DNA from 3 places in the Desulfitobacterium hafniense DCB-2 genome. Region 3 is predicted to be linked to each of the others. Evidence: riboswitches for the same ligand, from Rfam matches in the RefSeq annotation. Region 3 holds a riboswitch; each other region holds the start of a gene.
The links. A riboswitch is a leader RNA that binds a small molecule or an ion and turns the genes downstream of it on or off. The one in region 3 is predicted to bind glycine.
Positions count from the first base shown of each region.

Region 1 (4,159 bases), 2.2 Mb from region 3:
CACGTCTTTAGCTAAGAGACAGGCTCCCGCGTCTGCCTCATCAAAATATTATTCCTAGTACTTAATCACCGTCAAAAGCATTTTAAACCGTTTCCTGGCTTCCAAACCGTGGGGAACGTCGGAGGGCATGATCAGGGTCTCTCCCTCTTTCACGATCAAGACTTTATCTCCGATGGTGATTTCCGCTTCGCCATCCAGAATCTGCACCATGGCGTCTCCCGAAGTGGTATGAGTGCTGATTCCCTCCCCCTCATCCAGGGAAAACAGGGTAATGCTGACGATAGGAGTCTGAGCAAGGGTGCGGCTGATCACTTGTCCCTGTTGGTAAGTAATCAGCTCTTTCAGGTCCAGAACTTGGGAAAACTCAATATTTTTCATAATTTGTGCCATTATAAAATCCCCCTTTTTCCTGCAGGCCATTTGCTTATGATTCAATCATTTGCTTATGACTTATTCTAACCTGAATTACCCTAAAAAAATGTGATTGGAATCACTTTCCAATTCTCTTTTTCAGCAAAGGACAATTTTAGTTGGATAGACTGGTTATGGGGGCAGGAATTCTGCCGCCCCGCCGGATAAATTCACGGGAAGAGAAGGGGTTCAGCTTAATCACCGGGGCGCTGCCCAGCAGTCCGCCGAACTCAACCCGATCCCCCACCTTTTTGCCGATGGCCGGTATCACCCGTACCGCGGTTGTCTTCTTATTAATCATGCCGATAGCAGCCTCGTCGGCGATAATCCCGGCGATGGTTTCCGGCTCCACATCTCCGGGGATAGCGATCATATCCAATCCCACCGAGCAAACACAGGTCATGGCCTCCAGCTTCTCGATGCTCAGGGCGCCGACTTCCACAGCTTCGATCATGCCTGCATCTTCGGAGACAGGGATAAAGGCTCCACTTAAACCGCCCACATGGGAGGATGCCATGGCTCCTCCTTTTTTCACCGCATCATTAAGCAGGGCTAAAGCAGCCGTGGTCCCATGGGCGCCGCAGCGTTCCAGTCCCATGTTCTCAAGAATTTCTGCTACACTGTCTCCCACAGCCGGGGTCGGTGCCAGGGAAAGATCCACAATGCCGAAGGGAACCTGCAAAGCTTGGGAAGCTTCTCTGCCAATCAATTCTCCCATGCGGGTAATCTTAAAGGAGGTTCGTTTAATGAGGTTGGCCAGTTCTCCCAAATCCGCCTGGGGGCTTTTCTTGACGGCATGGGCAACGACGCCGGGACCGCTGACCCCCACGTTGATCACCGCCTCCGGCTCTCCCACGCCGTGAAAGGCTCCGGCCATGAAGGGATTATCCTCCGGGGCGTTGCAGAAGACCACGAGCTTGGCTGCGGCGATGCCATCCTGAGCCGCTGTCCGCCGGGCGCTGTCCAGGATGACTTCCCCCATCCTCAGCACAGCATCCATATTGATTCCGGATTTGGTGGAACCGATATTCACCGAGGAGCAGACAAACTCTGTCTCCGCCAAGGCTTGGGGAATCGCTTCAATTAAGGAGCGGTCTCCCTTGGTTAAGCCTTTTTGAACGAGGGCGGAAAAACCTCCCAGGAAGTTAATCCCCACCGTCTTGGCCGCTCTGTCTAAGGCTTTAGCCAAGCGGACCATTTCTTCGGGATTAAAGTTGGAGCCTAAAAGGGCCACCGGAGTTACCGAGACTCTTTTATTGACAATAGGAATGCCGTAACGAGCGGCTAAGCTTTCCCCTACACTGACTAAATGCTCAGCTTGACGGGTAATTTTATCGTAGATTTTTTGTTCCACCTGTTGTACATCATCTCCGGCACAGTCCAACAGACTTATGCCCATAGTGATGGTACGGATGTCTAAATTCTCATTTTCCACCATTGCAATGGTTTGCAGTATTTCCTGAGGAGCCAGATGCATTTTCACTATAATCCCCCCTATACTCGATGCATGAATTCAAAAATATCTTCATGCTGGACATTGACCTTTAAGCCCCGGGCTTCTCCCTCGCTTTGCAATTGCTTGGTGAGCTCGGTTAAGGAGGAGGCCGTGGATTGAGTAACATCCACGATCATAATCATGGTGAAAAAACCCTGGAGAATAGTTTGACTGAGATCCAGGACATTGATGGATTTTTCAGCTAAGCGCCCGGTCAGCCAGGCGATAATTCCTATTTGATCCTTGCCTAAGATGGAAATAATCACGCGATTGGACGTATCACGGGTTGGTTCTAAGCTCATTTTTCTTTACCCCTTTTCTTTTTTGTTTTTTTCCTTTCTTTTCACCAATAAAAAAAAGCCAAATCTTAAGTTTGACTCCGGTACACGAGCATTTGCGAACCCGCTTATTGGCAGTTATCGCCTGCCTTAGCATCGTTCACAAACTATGCGCTCTGTCCTTTTGCCTGAGAGATTGAACAGCTTTGCTGTCTTGCCCCTTCGGCGTCCTTGCGGAACTCTCCAGAGTTCTGTCCGTTTTCAGTTCATCATGGTTAGCTTACCCTGTTCTCCTGAAAACCTCATCCAGTTATTCACTTCTTTTCAGTATTATAAACATCCTTGCTCATAATTGCAAACCTTTGTTTTTAAGACTCTCCCTAATATAATAGAAGTGAAGGTAAATTACTGCTCAATTAAGCAAACCCATTAACATAAGGAGTTGAGGTATTGACTATGAAGGTTATTGCTGTTAATGGCGGCCCCCGCAAGCAATGGAACACGGCTACATTATTGCATAAAGCCCTTGAAGGAGCGCAATCTGTAGGTGCCGAAACAGACCTGTTTCATCTTTATGATCTGAATTATAAAGGATGCATCAGCTGCTTTGGGTGCAAACGCAAGAACTCCAGCCGGATAGGGCATTGTGTCCTTAAAGATGAGCTGACCCCCCTTTTGGAAGAAGTGCTGAAGTGCGATGCCCTGCTGCTGGGTTCGCCCATTTACTTTGGCAATGTCACCGGAGCAATGCGCTCCTTCCTGGAGCGGCTGTTTTTCTCCCTTCTTTCCTATAATGAAGGCCAGCGTACTTTTTTCCCAAGAAAAGTGGCCTCAGGTTTTATCTACACGATGAATGTTCCCGAAGATTTCCTGCCTCAGCTTGGTTACGAAGCGGTTTTTAAAGCCAATGCCCGCAGCCTCGAACTCCTTAATGGACCTTCCGAATATCTCCTGGCCACAGATACCTATCAGTTTGACAACTACTCCAACTATGAAGCCTCTCGATTTAATGAGCAGCATAAAGCCCAGGTGCGCCAAGAGCGATTCCCTCAGGATTGCCGGCAAGCCTTTGACCTGGGAGCCAGGCTGTCCGGGCGTAATGCTGAATAGATCGTGAAAACTCTCTCCCTCCCCTATTTTTAATATATTATGGTTTGGCGGATTGGTTTCCAAACAAAAACGCATCCCAAATTGCGGATGCGTTTTCGCCTGTTTATCGCCTTTAATCCAGATATTGAGATTGGGTCAACCTGATCATCTCCACCTTAGAATCCGGCTTCACATTCGTATTGACCAATTGGTTATCTTCCCTGTTATAGTCGAAGATCATGAGCTGACCATCCTCCAGCAGATAGAAGCCTTCCAGAGGTCCTTCACCATGTCTGCTTTCAAAGGGTTTGTATTTGTCAGCATACACGTCCTTAATTCTCTCAGCGGTATCTCCTACCTTGGCACCGAGGTTGGTGGCGAAGTCCGCGGCAATAGCGTCAATCTCCAGCACTTTGCCGGAATCTTTTCCGACAATGAGCCTGATGCCTTGCTTATACTCTCTGCTGTACCAGGCTTCAGGGAAATGCCCAGGCTCATCATAGAAAGTTTCTTGATAGTCCTTGCCTAAGATTTTCTCTGCCTGGCTGAAGGGATCGCCCAGATGGATGTTTCCCAGGCTGGCACTTTGTTCTGTCTCGTTACCTTGTCCTACACCAGGGCCTGTCTGTCCTTGGTCCCCGACCGGCAAATCCGTCCCTACCTGCTGCCCGGGTTTATCCAGATCAGCATTTTGATCCTGGGGCGTCTTGGCCGCACAACCCGCCAGTAAAAGCACTGAAGCCAAAATAATCAGGAATCTCTTAAACACTGTGCATCACCTCGGTAGTTCTTCTTAACAGAGAGTATCTCCATCCCCATTTCTTTTACTCTTTTCACTGGGATTATTTTTTGCTCCGGGAAAGAGTGCGCTTTACTCCAAAAGCCC
Region 1 covers NC_011830.1:1,217,683-1,221,841, reverse strand. Annotated here, with positions in the region: tRNA gene DHAF_RS05665 (tRNA-Ala) at 1-1, opposite strand, end outside; gene DHAF_RS05660 (cupin domain-containing protein) at 55-390, opposite strand; gene DHAF_RS05655 (PFL family protein) at 527-1,894, opposite strand; gene DHAF_RS05650 (ACT domain-containing protein) at 1,906-2,208, opposite strand; glycine riboswitch at 2,351-2,441, opposite strand; gene DHAF_RS05645 (flavodoxin family protein) at 2,641-3,294, shown strand; gene DHAF_RS05640 (hypothetical protein) at 3,407-4,042, opposite strand; gene DHAF_RS05635 (hypothetical protein) at 4,116-4,159, opposite strand, start outside.
Region 1: linked by a shared signal. The riboswitch ahead of DHAF_RS05650 (ACT domain-containing protein) and the one ahead of gcvT (glycine cleavage system aminomethyltransferase GcvT) in region 3 are both predicted to bind glycine.

Region 2 (4,159 bases), 920 kb from region 3:
AACTTCTTCATAAGGGGATAAGAAAGTAAGGTTCTCCTGGCCTGGAGGCAGTTGAGGATGGCCCTGGATATCCGAGCTGAGGATATAGTGAGTATTAGGATAGTGGGTTTGCCACTGGAAGATTTCAGGATTGTAATGATCCGGATGGACATGGGAGGAAAAAACAGTGATCTGCTTATGGCTGGGCAACTGGACTTGACCTTGATAATAGTCAAAGACAAGGAACTCCCTATCGGTTTCCACGATGAAACCACTGTGCTGAATATACTCAATACGAAGTCCTAGCTTTTCGAGGGGAGCTTTCATAAAAATCACCTCATCTAAAATGATCGGAAGATTGTGTTCTCTATAAAAAATTACTATAATATGGATGAATATGCAAGACAATAGAGAGTTTCGTCGATAATTAATTCTCGGAAAAGAAAGCGTGTCTAAAATAAACGAAGGGGATGATGGCCATGAAATTTAAATTTACACACAATAATATCAATGTGCTGAACCTGGAGAAAAGTCTTAAATTTTACGAAGAGGCATTAGGGTTAAAGGAAGTCAGGCGTATAGCTCCGGAGAGCGGGGAATTCATTATTATTTATCTGGGGGATGGGGTAACCGCTCATGCCTTGGAACTTACCTGGTTAAGGGATAGAACAGAACCGTATAATCTGGGCGATAATGAGTTTCATCTGGCCTTAACGGTGGATGATTTCCAGGGAGCTCATGAACACCATCAAAAAATGGGCTGCATCTGTTATGAAAATGAAGCCATGGGGATCTATTTTATCAATGATCCGGATAACTACTGGCTAGAAATTCTCCCCAGTTCTATGGGATAGGATAAGGCACAGAGAGACACCTCTCCGCAAGGGAGAGGTGTCTCGTAGTTTGTCATCTATGCGAAAACTATCATTGAGCAGACTGAGCTCCACCGAGAGCTTATTTATTCTGAATGACGGGGATGGGCTCATCAGAGGCTTCATCCAGACGATCTTCCCATAGATACTTCCTGGTTTCCGAGACAATAACTCCGCTTAAAAGAAGGAGTGCCACAAGGTTGGGAATAGCCATCATAGCGTTCATTGCATCCGCCAAATCCCAGACGAATTGCAGAGTGACCAAAGAACCGGCTAAAACAGCGAGAACCCAGAGGAGGCGGTAAGGGAGGATGCCTTTTTTGCCAAAGAGGTATTCCACAGCTCTTTCACCATAGTAAGACCAGCCCAGGATGGTAGAGAAAACAAAGGTCAAAAGCCCGAAGGTTAAAACGATAGGGCCAATTACTGGAATCTGGCTAAAAGCCATAGAAGTTAAATCACCGCCTTTTAACCCTTCGGCGGCGGTCGGGTTGCTAAGGACACTGCTGACCACGACCAGACCGGTCATTAAGCAGACGACAACGGTATCCCAGAAGGTACCGGTGGCCGAGACGAGAGCCTGACGGACAGGATTCCTGGTCTGAGCGGCGGCAGCGACGATGGGGGCGGAACCCAAACCGGATTCATTGGAGAAAAGACCCCTGGCAATCCCGTAACGGGCGGCCATGATGATACTGGCACCGACGAATCCGCCGCCGGCTGCAGTGGGGGTGAAAGCCGATTCACAGATCAAGACAATGGCGGGCCAGACATAGGAGGCGTTTATAATCAGGATAATGATACAACCAAGGACATAGGCAATCGCCATAAAGGGGACAAATTTTTCACAGACCCGGGCGATCCACTTCACTCCGCCGATGATTACAATTCCAGTGAGGGAAGCTAAGAGAAGACCGGTAATGATAGGGTTGACGTTAAATTGAGAATTCAGCATGCCGGAAATAGAATTAGCCTGAGTCATATTGCCAATACCAAAGGCGGCAATAGAAGTAAAGATGCAGAAGAGTACAGCCAGCCACTTCTGGCCCAGGCCTCTTTCCAAAGCATACATAGGGCCGCCCAGCATGGTGCCGTCAGCGGTTTTAACCCGGTATTTCACCGCCAATAAGGCCTCCCCATATTTGGTGGCAATTCCGAATACCCCGGTGAGCCAGCACCAAAGTACGGCACCGGGGCCGCCTAAAGCCACGGCCGTAGCTACCCCGACGATATTACCGGTTCCGATGGTAGCGGCGAGAGCGGTGGTCAGAGCTCCGAATTGGCTCACATCGCCGCTGGCATCAGGATCCTTCGTAAGAGATAATTTGATCCCCTTAAAAATATGCCTTTGAATACCACGAGTACGAAACGTAAGGAATAAGTGCGTGCCAAAAAGCAAAGCAAGCATCGGTGGGCCCCAGAGATAGTCGTTCAGCCAGACGATAAAATTATGCAAGGCATCCATTGAGTGTTCCTCCTTTAATCTCTCTTTTCGCATCTCTCTGCACATCTCCGTTGCGGCAGCCTCCCGCAAAAAGGATGGCAATTTATATATAAAAAGAGTCAATCCTTAGCGATTGACTCTGAATATTCGGACGATAGGTACAAAAGTAAGAGATTGCTCTGTAGCAGTCCCTGTTCCTTCTCTGTCCTTTTGCCTGAGAGATTTAACAACACGTCATTGTATTGCCCCTTCGGCGCTCTAATCGAGTCTCTCCAGAGTGCTGTCAATTTACGGTCCCTGACTTATTCCAGTCACCTGAAAGTTTCAACTTCTTCGGCGGGCCGTGCCCTTCTCCCGTAAATCTCATCCAGCATTCCTATGCAGTTTTTCGTAAATTCCAGATTGCCACCGCATTTTCTGGAATTGTATCTATAATTATAATTACCGCTCCCATTTTATTCAAGAATTATTTTTGGGAATATGCCTAACATTTACTTATTATAGAAAATAGTATATAATTAAAATGGTTTAGTGATTTTCCCTTTTTTGAAGTACATAAACTTTTGACAGCGGCTATCTGGCGATAGTCGCTCTATATTTAGCTATTCATCATTAGAAAAGGAAGGTTCAGGAGAAATGAGTAGAAAGATCAGTATTACAGCTGTGGACCGTGAGCGTCTGCTCAAACTTATCAATAAGGAAAGAGAGTTTGGCAGCGCTAAAAACAAGGATTACTTAAAAGATCTTGAGCATGAGTTAAATGGGGCGGATGTGGTGCCTTCTGAAAAGATCCCAGGGAATGCCATCACCATGAATTCCAGAATCTTGCTGAAGGATCTGGAGACAGGCGAAGAAACCGTCTATACTTTAGTGTATCCTGAGGATGCCGATCTTCTGGAGGATAAGATTTCAATTCTTGCTCCCGTAGGGACGGCTATTCTGGGCTATCTGGAAGGAGATATCATCGACTGGAAGGTTCCCGGTGGTGTCGTCCGCTTTAAGGTGGAAAAAATTCTTTATCAGCCGGAGGCTGCGGGAGACTATCATTTATAAGCAGCAATGGGTGAAGGACGAGAATTCGGGTAACACTACTGGAGAGGTCTTCCGTTACAGTAGGAGATAAGATTCCCTAGGAAAGGTTGGTATTCGTGGATAACGAGAATAAATCCTCTAATTTTTTACGCAGCATTATCCTTGAGGATTTACGGGAGGGAAAGGTAGAAGAAATCACGACACGGTTTCCCCCCGAGCCCAATGGTTACCTGCATATTGGGCATGCTAAATCCATCTGTTTGAACTTTGGTTTGGCCGACGAATTCAAAGGAAAAACCAATTTGCGGTTTGATGATACGAATCCGGTCAAAGAAGATACTGAATATGTAGAATCCATCAAAGAAGATGTCAAGTGGTTGGGGTTTGACTGGGACAACCTCTTTTTCGCTTCCGATTATTTTGCGGAGATGCATAAGCGAGCCGTTCTGCTGATCGAAAAGGGCAAAGCGTATGTTTGTGATTTATCCGCTGAGGAGATTAGAAAAAGCCGCGGCACCCTGACTGAGGCCGGTAAGGAAAGCCCTTACCGCAACCGCAGCGTGGCCGAGAACCTGGAGCTCTTTGAGAGAATGCGTCAAGGTGAATTTAAGGACGGAGAAAAGGTTCTCCGGGCTAAGATCGATATGGGCTCACCTAACATCAATATGCGGGATCCTGTCCTTTATCGGATTGCCCATGCCACCCACCATAATACAGGGGACACATGGTGCATCTACCCCATGTATGATTATGCCCATCCTTTAGAGGATGCTATCGAAGGGATAACTCACTCTATCTGTACTTTAGAATTTGAAGATCACCGTCCCCTCTA
Region 2 covers NC_011830.1:5,205,522-5,209,680, reverse strand. Annotated here, with positions in the region: gene DHAF_RS24340 (MBL fold metallo-hydrolase) at 1-306, opposite strand, end outside; gene DHAF_RS24335 (VOC family protein) at 450-833, shown strand; gene DHAF_RS24330 (alanine/glycine:cation symporter family protein) at 934-2,316, opposite strand; glycine riboswitch at 2,488-2,581, opposite strand; gene rnk (nucleoside diphosphate kinase regulator) at 2,932-3,348, shown strand; gene DHAF_RS24320 (glutamine--tRNA ligase/YqeY domain fusion protein) at 3,444-4,159, shown strand, end outside.
Region 2: linked by a shared signal. The riboswitch ahead of DHAF_RS24330 (alanine/glycine:cation symporter family protein) and the one ahead of gcvT (glycine cleavage system aminomethyltransferase GcvT) in region 3 are both predicted to bind glycine.

Region 3 (4,159 bases):
ATGCCCCATCATACATGGAAGCATTGGCCCCGTCCATTCCGGTCAGCTCACAGACAAGGGTCTGGAACTCATAGATGGCCTGCAAGGTCCCTTGGCTGATCTCCGGTTGATAAGGGGTATAGGCCGTATAGAACTCCGAGCGCAGCAAGAGCTGATCCACATAGCTGGGGATAAAATGCTCATAAGCCCCCGCTCCCAGATAAGAGGTATACTCTTCCACCGTTTTATTCTCTGCAGCCAGCCTGCCCATATATTTTACCAGTTCCAGCTCAGACAGCCCTTCCCGAATCTTCAATTGGGCCTGGCGCCGAACGCTTTCCGGGATATCCGCAAAAAGCTCTTCAAGGGAGCCCACGCCAATCCGGGTGAGGATCTGTTCCTGCTGGTCCACCGTGTTCGGCACATAATTCATTTATTGGCCCTCCTCCGCAAGAAACGCCTCATATTCCGCGGCTGATAAGAGTTCATCCAATACCGTCAGATCATCCACTTCCACCTTAATCAGCCATCCCTCACCATAAGGATCATCATTGAGAAGTTCCGGAGAATCCAGCACCTCTTGATTATAATCGATAACCTTGCCGCTGACCGGAGCAATCATATCCGACACGGCCTTGACGGATTCAACGGTTCCAAAGGCCTCCCCGGCCACCACCGTGGTATCGTTATCAGGCAGCTCCACAAAGACCACATCTCCTAAGCTGTCCTGAGCGTGAGCCGTAATCCCCAAAGTCACAGTATTTCCTTCGACCTTAGCCCACTCATGAGATTTGCTGTACTTTAATTCTACTGGATTCATACTATCATCCTCCTTATTTTGCGGGGAAAAGGAACAGGTCCCTAACCCCATTTAATCGTGTTTTTTAACATCCCCAGTGCTCTGCAGCACTTAAAACCTGCCTTGCCCGGCGAGGACGATTTTCGCACCGCTTTACCCCTGCCGTTTGTAGAACAGTGAAGGAATAATCCGGGCTTTAACGGCTTTCCCACGAATGATCACATCCAAGGTTTCCCCTATTTGAGCATACTCCGGGGGAATCAAGCCAAGGGCAATGTTTTTGTTTAAAGTAGGTGAAAAAGAACCTGAAGTAATAAAGCCGATTTCTTTACCCTCTTTCTGAAGGGGATAATGGGAGCGGGCTATGCCCCGTTCGATCATTTCCAGGCCTACCAACTTTCTCGGCACTCCCTTTTCCTTCTGGGCTGATAACGCCTCTTTACCGATAAAGTTATCCTTCTCCAGCTTGACAAAAAACCCTAGCCCGGCCTCCAAAGGTGTGATATCCGGCCCCAGTTCATTGCCGTATAAAGGCAGCCTGGCTTCAAAACGGAGAGTATCCCGGGCGCCCAGACCAATGGGCTGAACTCCCTCCGACCCTCCAACCTCGAGAATTCTTTCCCACATCCGGGGAGCATGCTCGGGAGGCAGGTAAATTTCAAAGCCGTCTTCCCCGGTATAACCTGTCCTGGAAATCAGGCAAAGGACTCCGTCCACTTCCCCATGCTTAAACCAATAGTAGTTGATCTGTGCTAAATCCATACTTGTCAGCTTTTGCAGGATTTTCTCCGCCCAAGGGCCTTGCAAAGCCAATTGGGCAAAGTCCCCGGAGCGATTTTCCAGACTTATTTCGAAGCCCTCAGCTTGAGCCTGCATCCAGGCAAAATCCTTATCCGTATTGGAGGCATTGACCACCAGCAAAAAATGCTCCCGGCTATAACGATAGACCAGCAGATCATCCACCACACCCCCAGCAGAGGTGCACATGGGGGAATACTGAATCTGGTTATCCTGAATTCGCGACACATCATTGGTCAATAGGTACTGCAAAAAAGCAAGGCTATCCTTTCCCTTCAACTCCACCTCACCCATATGAGAGACATCAAAAAGCCCCGCTTTGCTGCGCACGGCCTTGTGCTCCTCAATGACTCCGGCGTATTGAACCGGCATTTCCCAGCCGCCGAAATCAATGAGCTTCGCACCGGCCCGGCGGTGCTGCTCATACAGTGGTGTTCTTTTTAGTTCCGTCACTTAGGACACCTCCCTAGAATTGAGTATTAACCAAAACCGGAAAAAACATTATTGAACATAGGGAAAATAAAGAAATGGGTAAAATAAAAAACAGAGAATAGCACGTCGCGCTACCTCTGTCCTTTGACCTGAGAGATTTACCCTTTGCTTGCGGGCTACCCCTTTGGTGTTCTCCGCTGAGAAGCTCTCCAGAGTTTCGTCTTCCAGCAGTACTTTTGCCTGAGAGTTTCCCTTTCTGAACAGGCGACATTCAGGAAGTTTCTCCTTCGGCGCTCAGGATGTCGAGTCTCTCCTACTGGAATCATTCGAAGCCATATGTATTTTTACCTGATATAGATTGACTATATTTACCTGCTTTTATTATAGTCAGCAAACCGATTTTCGTCTACACAAATATCCCATTTCTATGAAATAATTAAATGTACAATGATTATTTCTTACAGCTTGTGGGCCAGCTCGTTTAATTCAGTGCCGACCTGCTGCAGCTCCTCCACCATCTGAGCAATCTCCTGAGTGGCCTTAGCTTGTTCTTGAGCTATGACATTGTTTTGAAACACCCCATTGGCGATCTCTTCCATGGTATCCTGAAAGGTGCTCAGCAAATTATTGATTTCATTGGCTGAACGGTTGCTTTCATCGGCCAGCTTGCGCACTTCTCCCGCCACTACCGAGAATCCTTTTCCTTGTTCTCCGGCACGGGCCGCTTCAATGGCCGCATTAAGCCCTAAAAGATTGGTCTGCTTCGACACCCGGCGAATGAATTCGGTGACACCTTCCGTGGCCTTAACATGCTCTTTGGCATTCTGGGCTACCGTAGCCACAGTCTGGCTCACCCCCGCCACCTCTTCCGAAGAAGCCGCCATTTCCTGGATAGCCCCAGCCGCTTGTTCCAGAGCCTCTCCCATCCTCTCCACATGAGCCTTGAGAACCTCTTTCAGCTCCTCATCCCGGAGTAAAAAAGCAATCATCGCCGCTGTGACCTTCGCTACAGGACTAACGCTATCCAAAGGGCCGGCCACGCCAAAGGTCCCCAGCTTTTCCCCCTCGAGGACAATGGCAATGTTCATGCCTTCCCGTTGTTTTCCCTGAGAATTCATTTCATCTTCCGCAGTGATTTTAATGTCTTGGATAGAGGTCGTCATGATGCGGTGTGCACCCGCATGGGCAATGCCAACCCGCTGTTTAGCCGAATCGGCGATAATGGTCCCCGTAGCGTCACAAACAATGCCATGAAACCCACTTTCGGTATAAATCAAATCCACAATCCGGTTGGCCAGACTTTCTGTAAGCCTCATTCTCTTCACTCCCACCTCTGCAGGTCTTAATTTGAGCATTTAATTCAAAATCCCAGAAGAAAATCAAGTGCAATTTAGTACCTGATCCTAAAAATTAGACAAATAAATCCACTGGTTTTCATCACTAAATATAATACTAAGTATTCAAACTATTGTCCATGGATTTGCCCTTAATAATAAACGTTATCGTTTTAGATACATTAAACAAGACTTGAGCAGATGGTACCGCCCAAGTCTTATTTAATGGAAATATTGAAGAAATGCTATTTTTTAGAGATGGCTTACAACAGAGGCACAGCGGGGGCAGAGGGTGGGATGCTCCTGATTCTCCCCAACTCCTGTATCGTAAATCCAGCAGCGCTCGCATTTTTCTCCTGCCGCCGAGTTCACGGCTATACCGAAACCAGCCAGGTCTTCTGCCATGCTCAGGCCCTCAGGCTTCTCTTCGCCTGCACTATGGAGCTGAACTGCCGAGACGATGAAGATTTCCGACAGATTGGGAATACCTCTTAAGAATCCTTCCAGCTCAGCATTGGGATACAGGTCTACCTGAGCTGTCAAAGGATGGTTGATCAATTTATCCTGACGGGCTTTTTCCAAGGCTTTTGTTACCTCGGAGCGGACCGCCAACAGAGTATCCCATTTTTTCTCCAGCGCTTCATCCAGCCATTGCGGAAGGGCCTCGGGCATTTCCTCAGTTTGGACATGGGAACCAGCGGGCACCCCTGGGACATAAGGCCAAATCTCATCCGCCGTATAGGTCAGCACCGGCGCCATCAAGCGTACCAGGGCATTGAGAACATCGTAGAGCACGGTCTGAGAGGCGCGGCGCAGA
Region 3 covers NC_011830.1:4,286,327-4,290,485, forward strand. Annotated here, with positions in the region: gene gcvPA (aminomethyl-transferring glycine dehydrogenase subunit GcvPA) at 1-412, opposite strand, end outside; gene gcvH (glycine cleavage system protein GcvH) at 413-799, opposite strand; gene gcvT (glycine cleavage system aminomethyltransferase GcvT) at 932-2,029, opposite strand; glycine riboswitch at 2,142-2,225, opposite strand; glycine riboswitch at 2,227-2,334, opposite strand; gene DHAF_RS26625 (sugar diacid recognition domain-containing protein) at 2,467-3,324, opposite strand; gene ileS (isoleucine--tRNA ligase) at 3,595-4,159, opposite strand, start outside.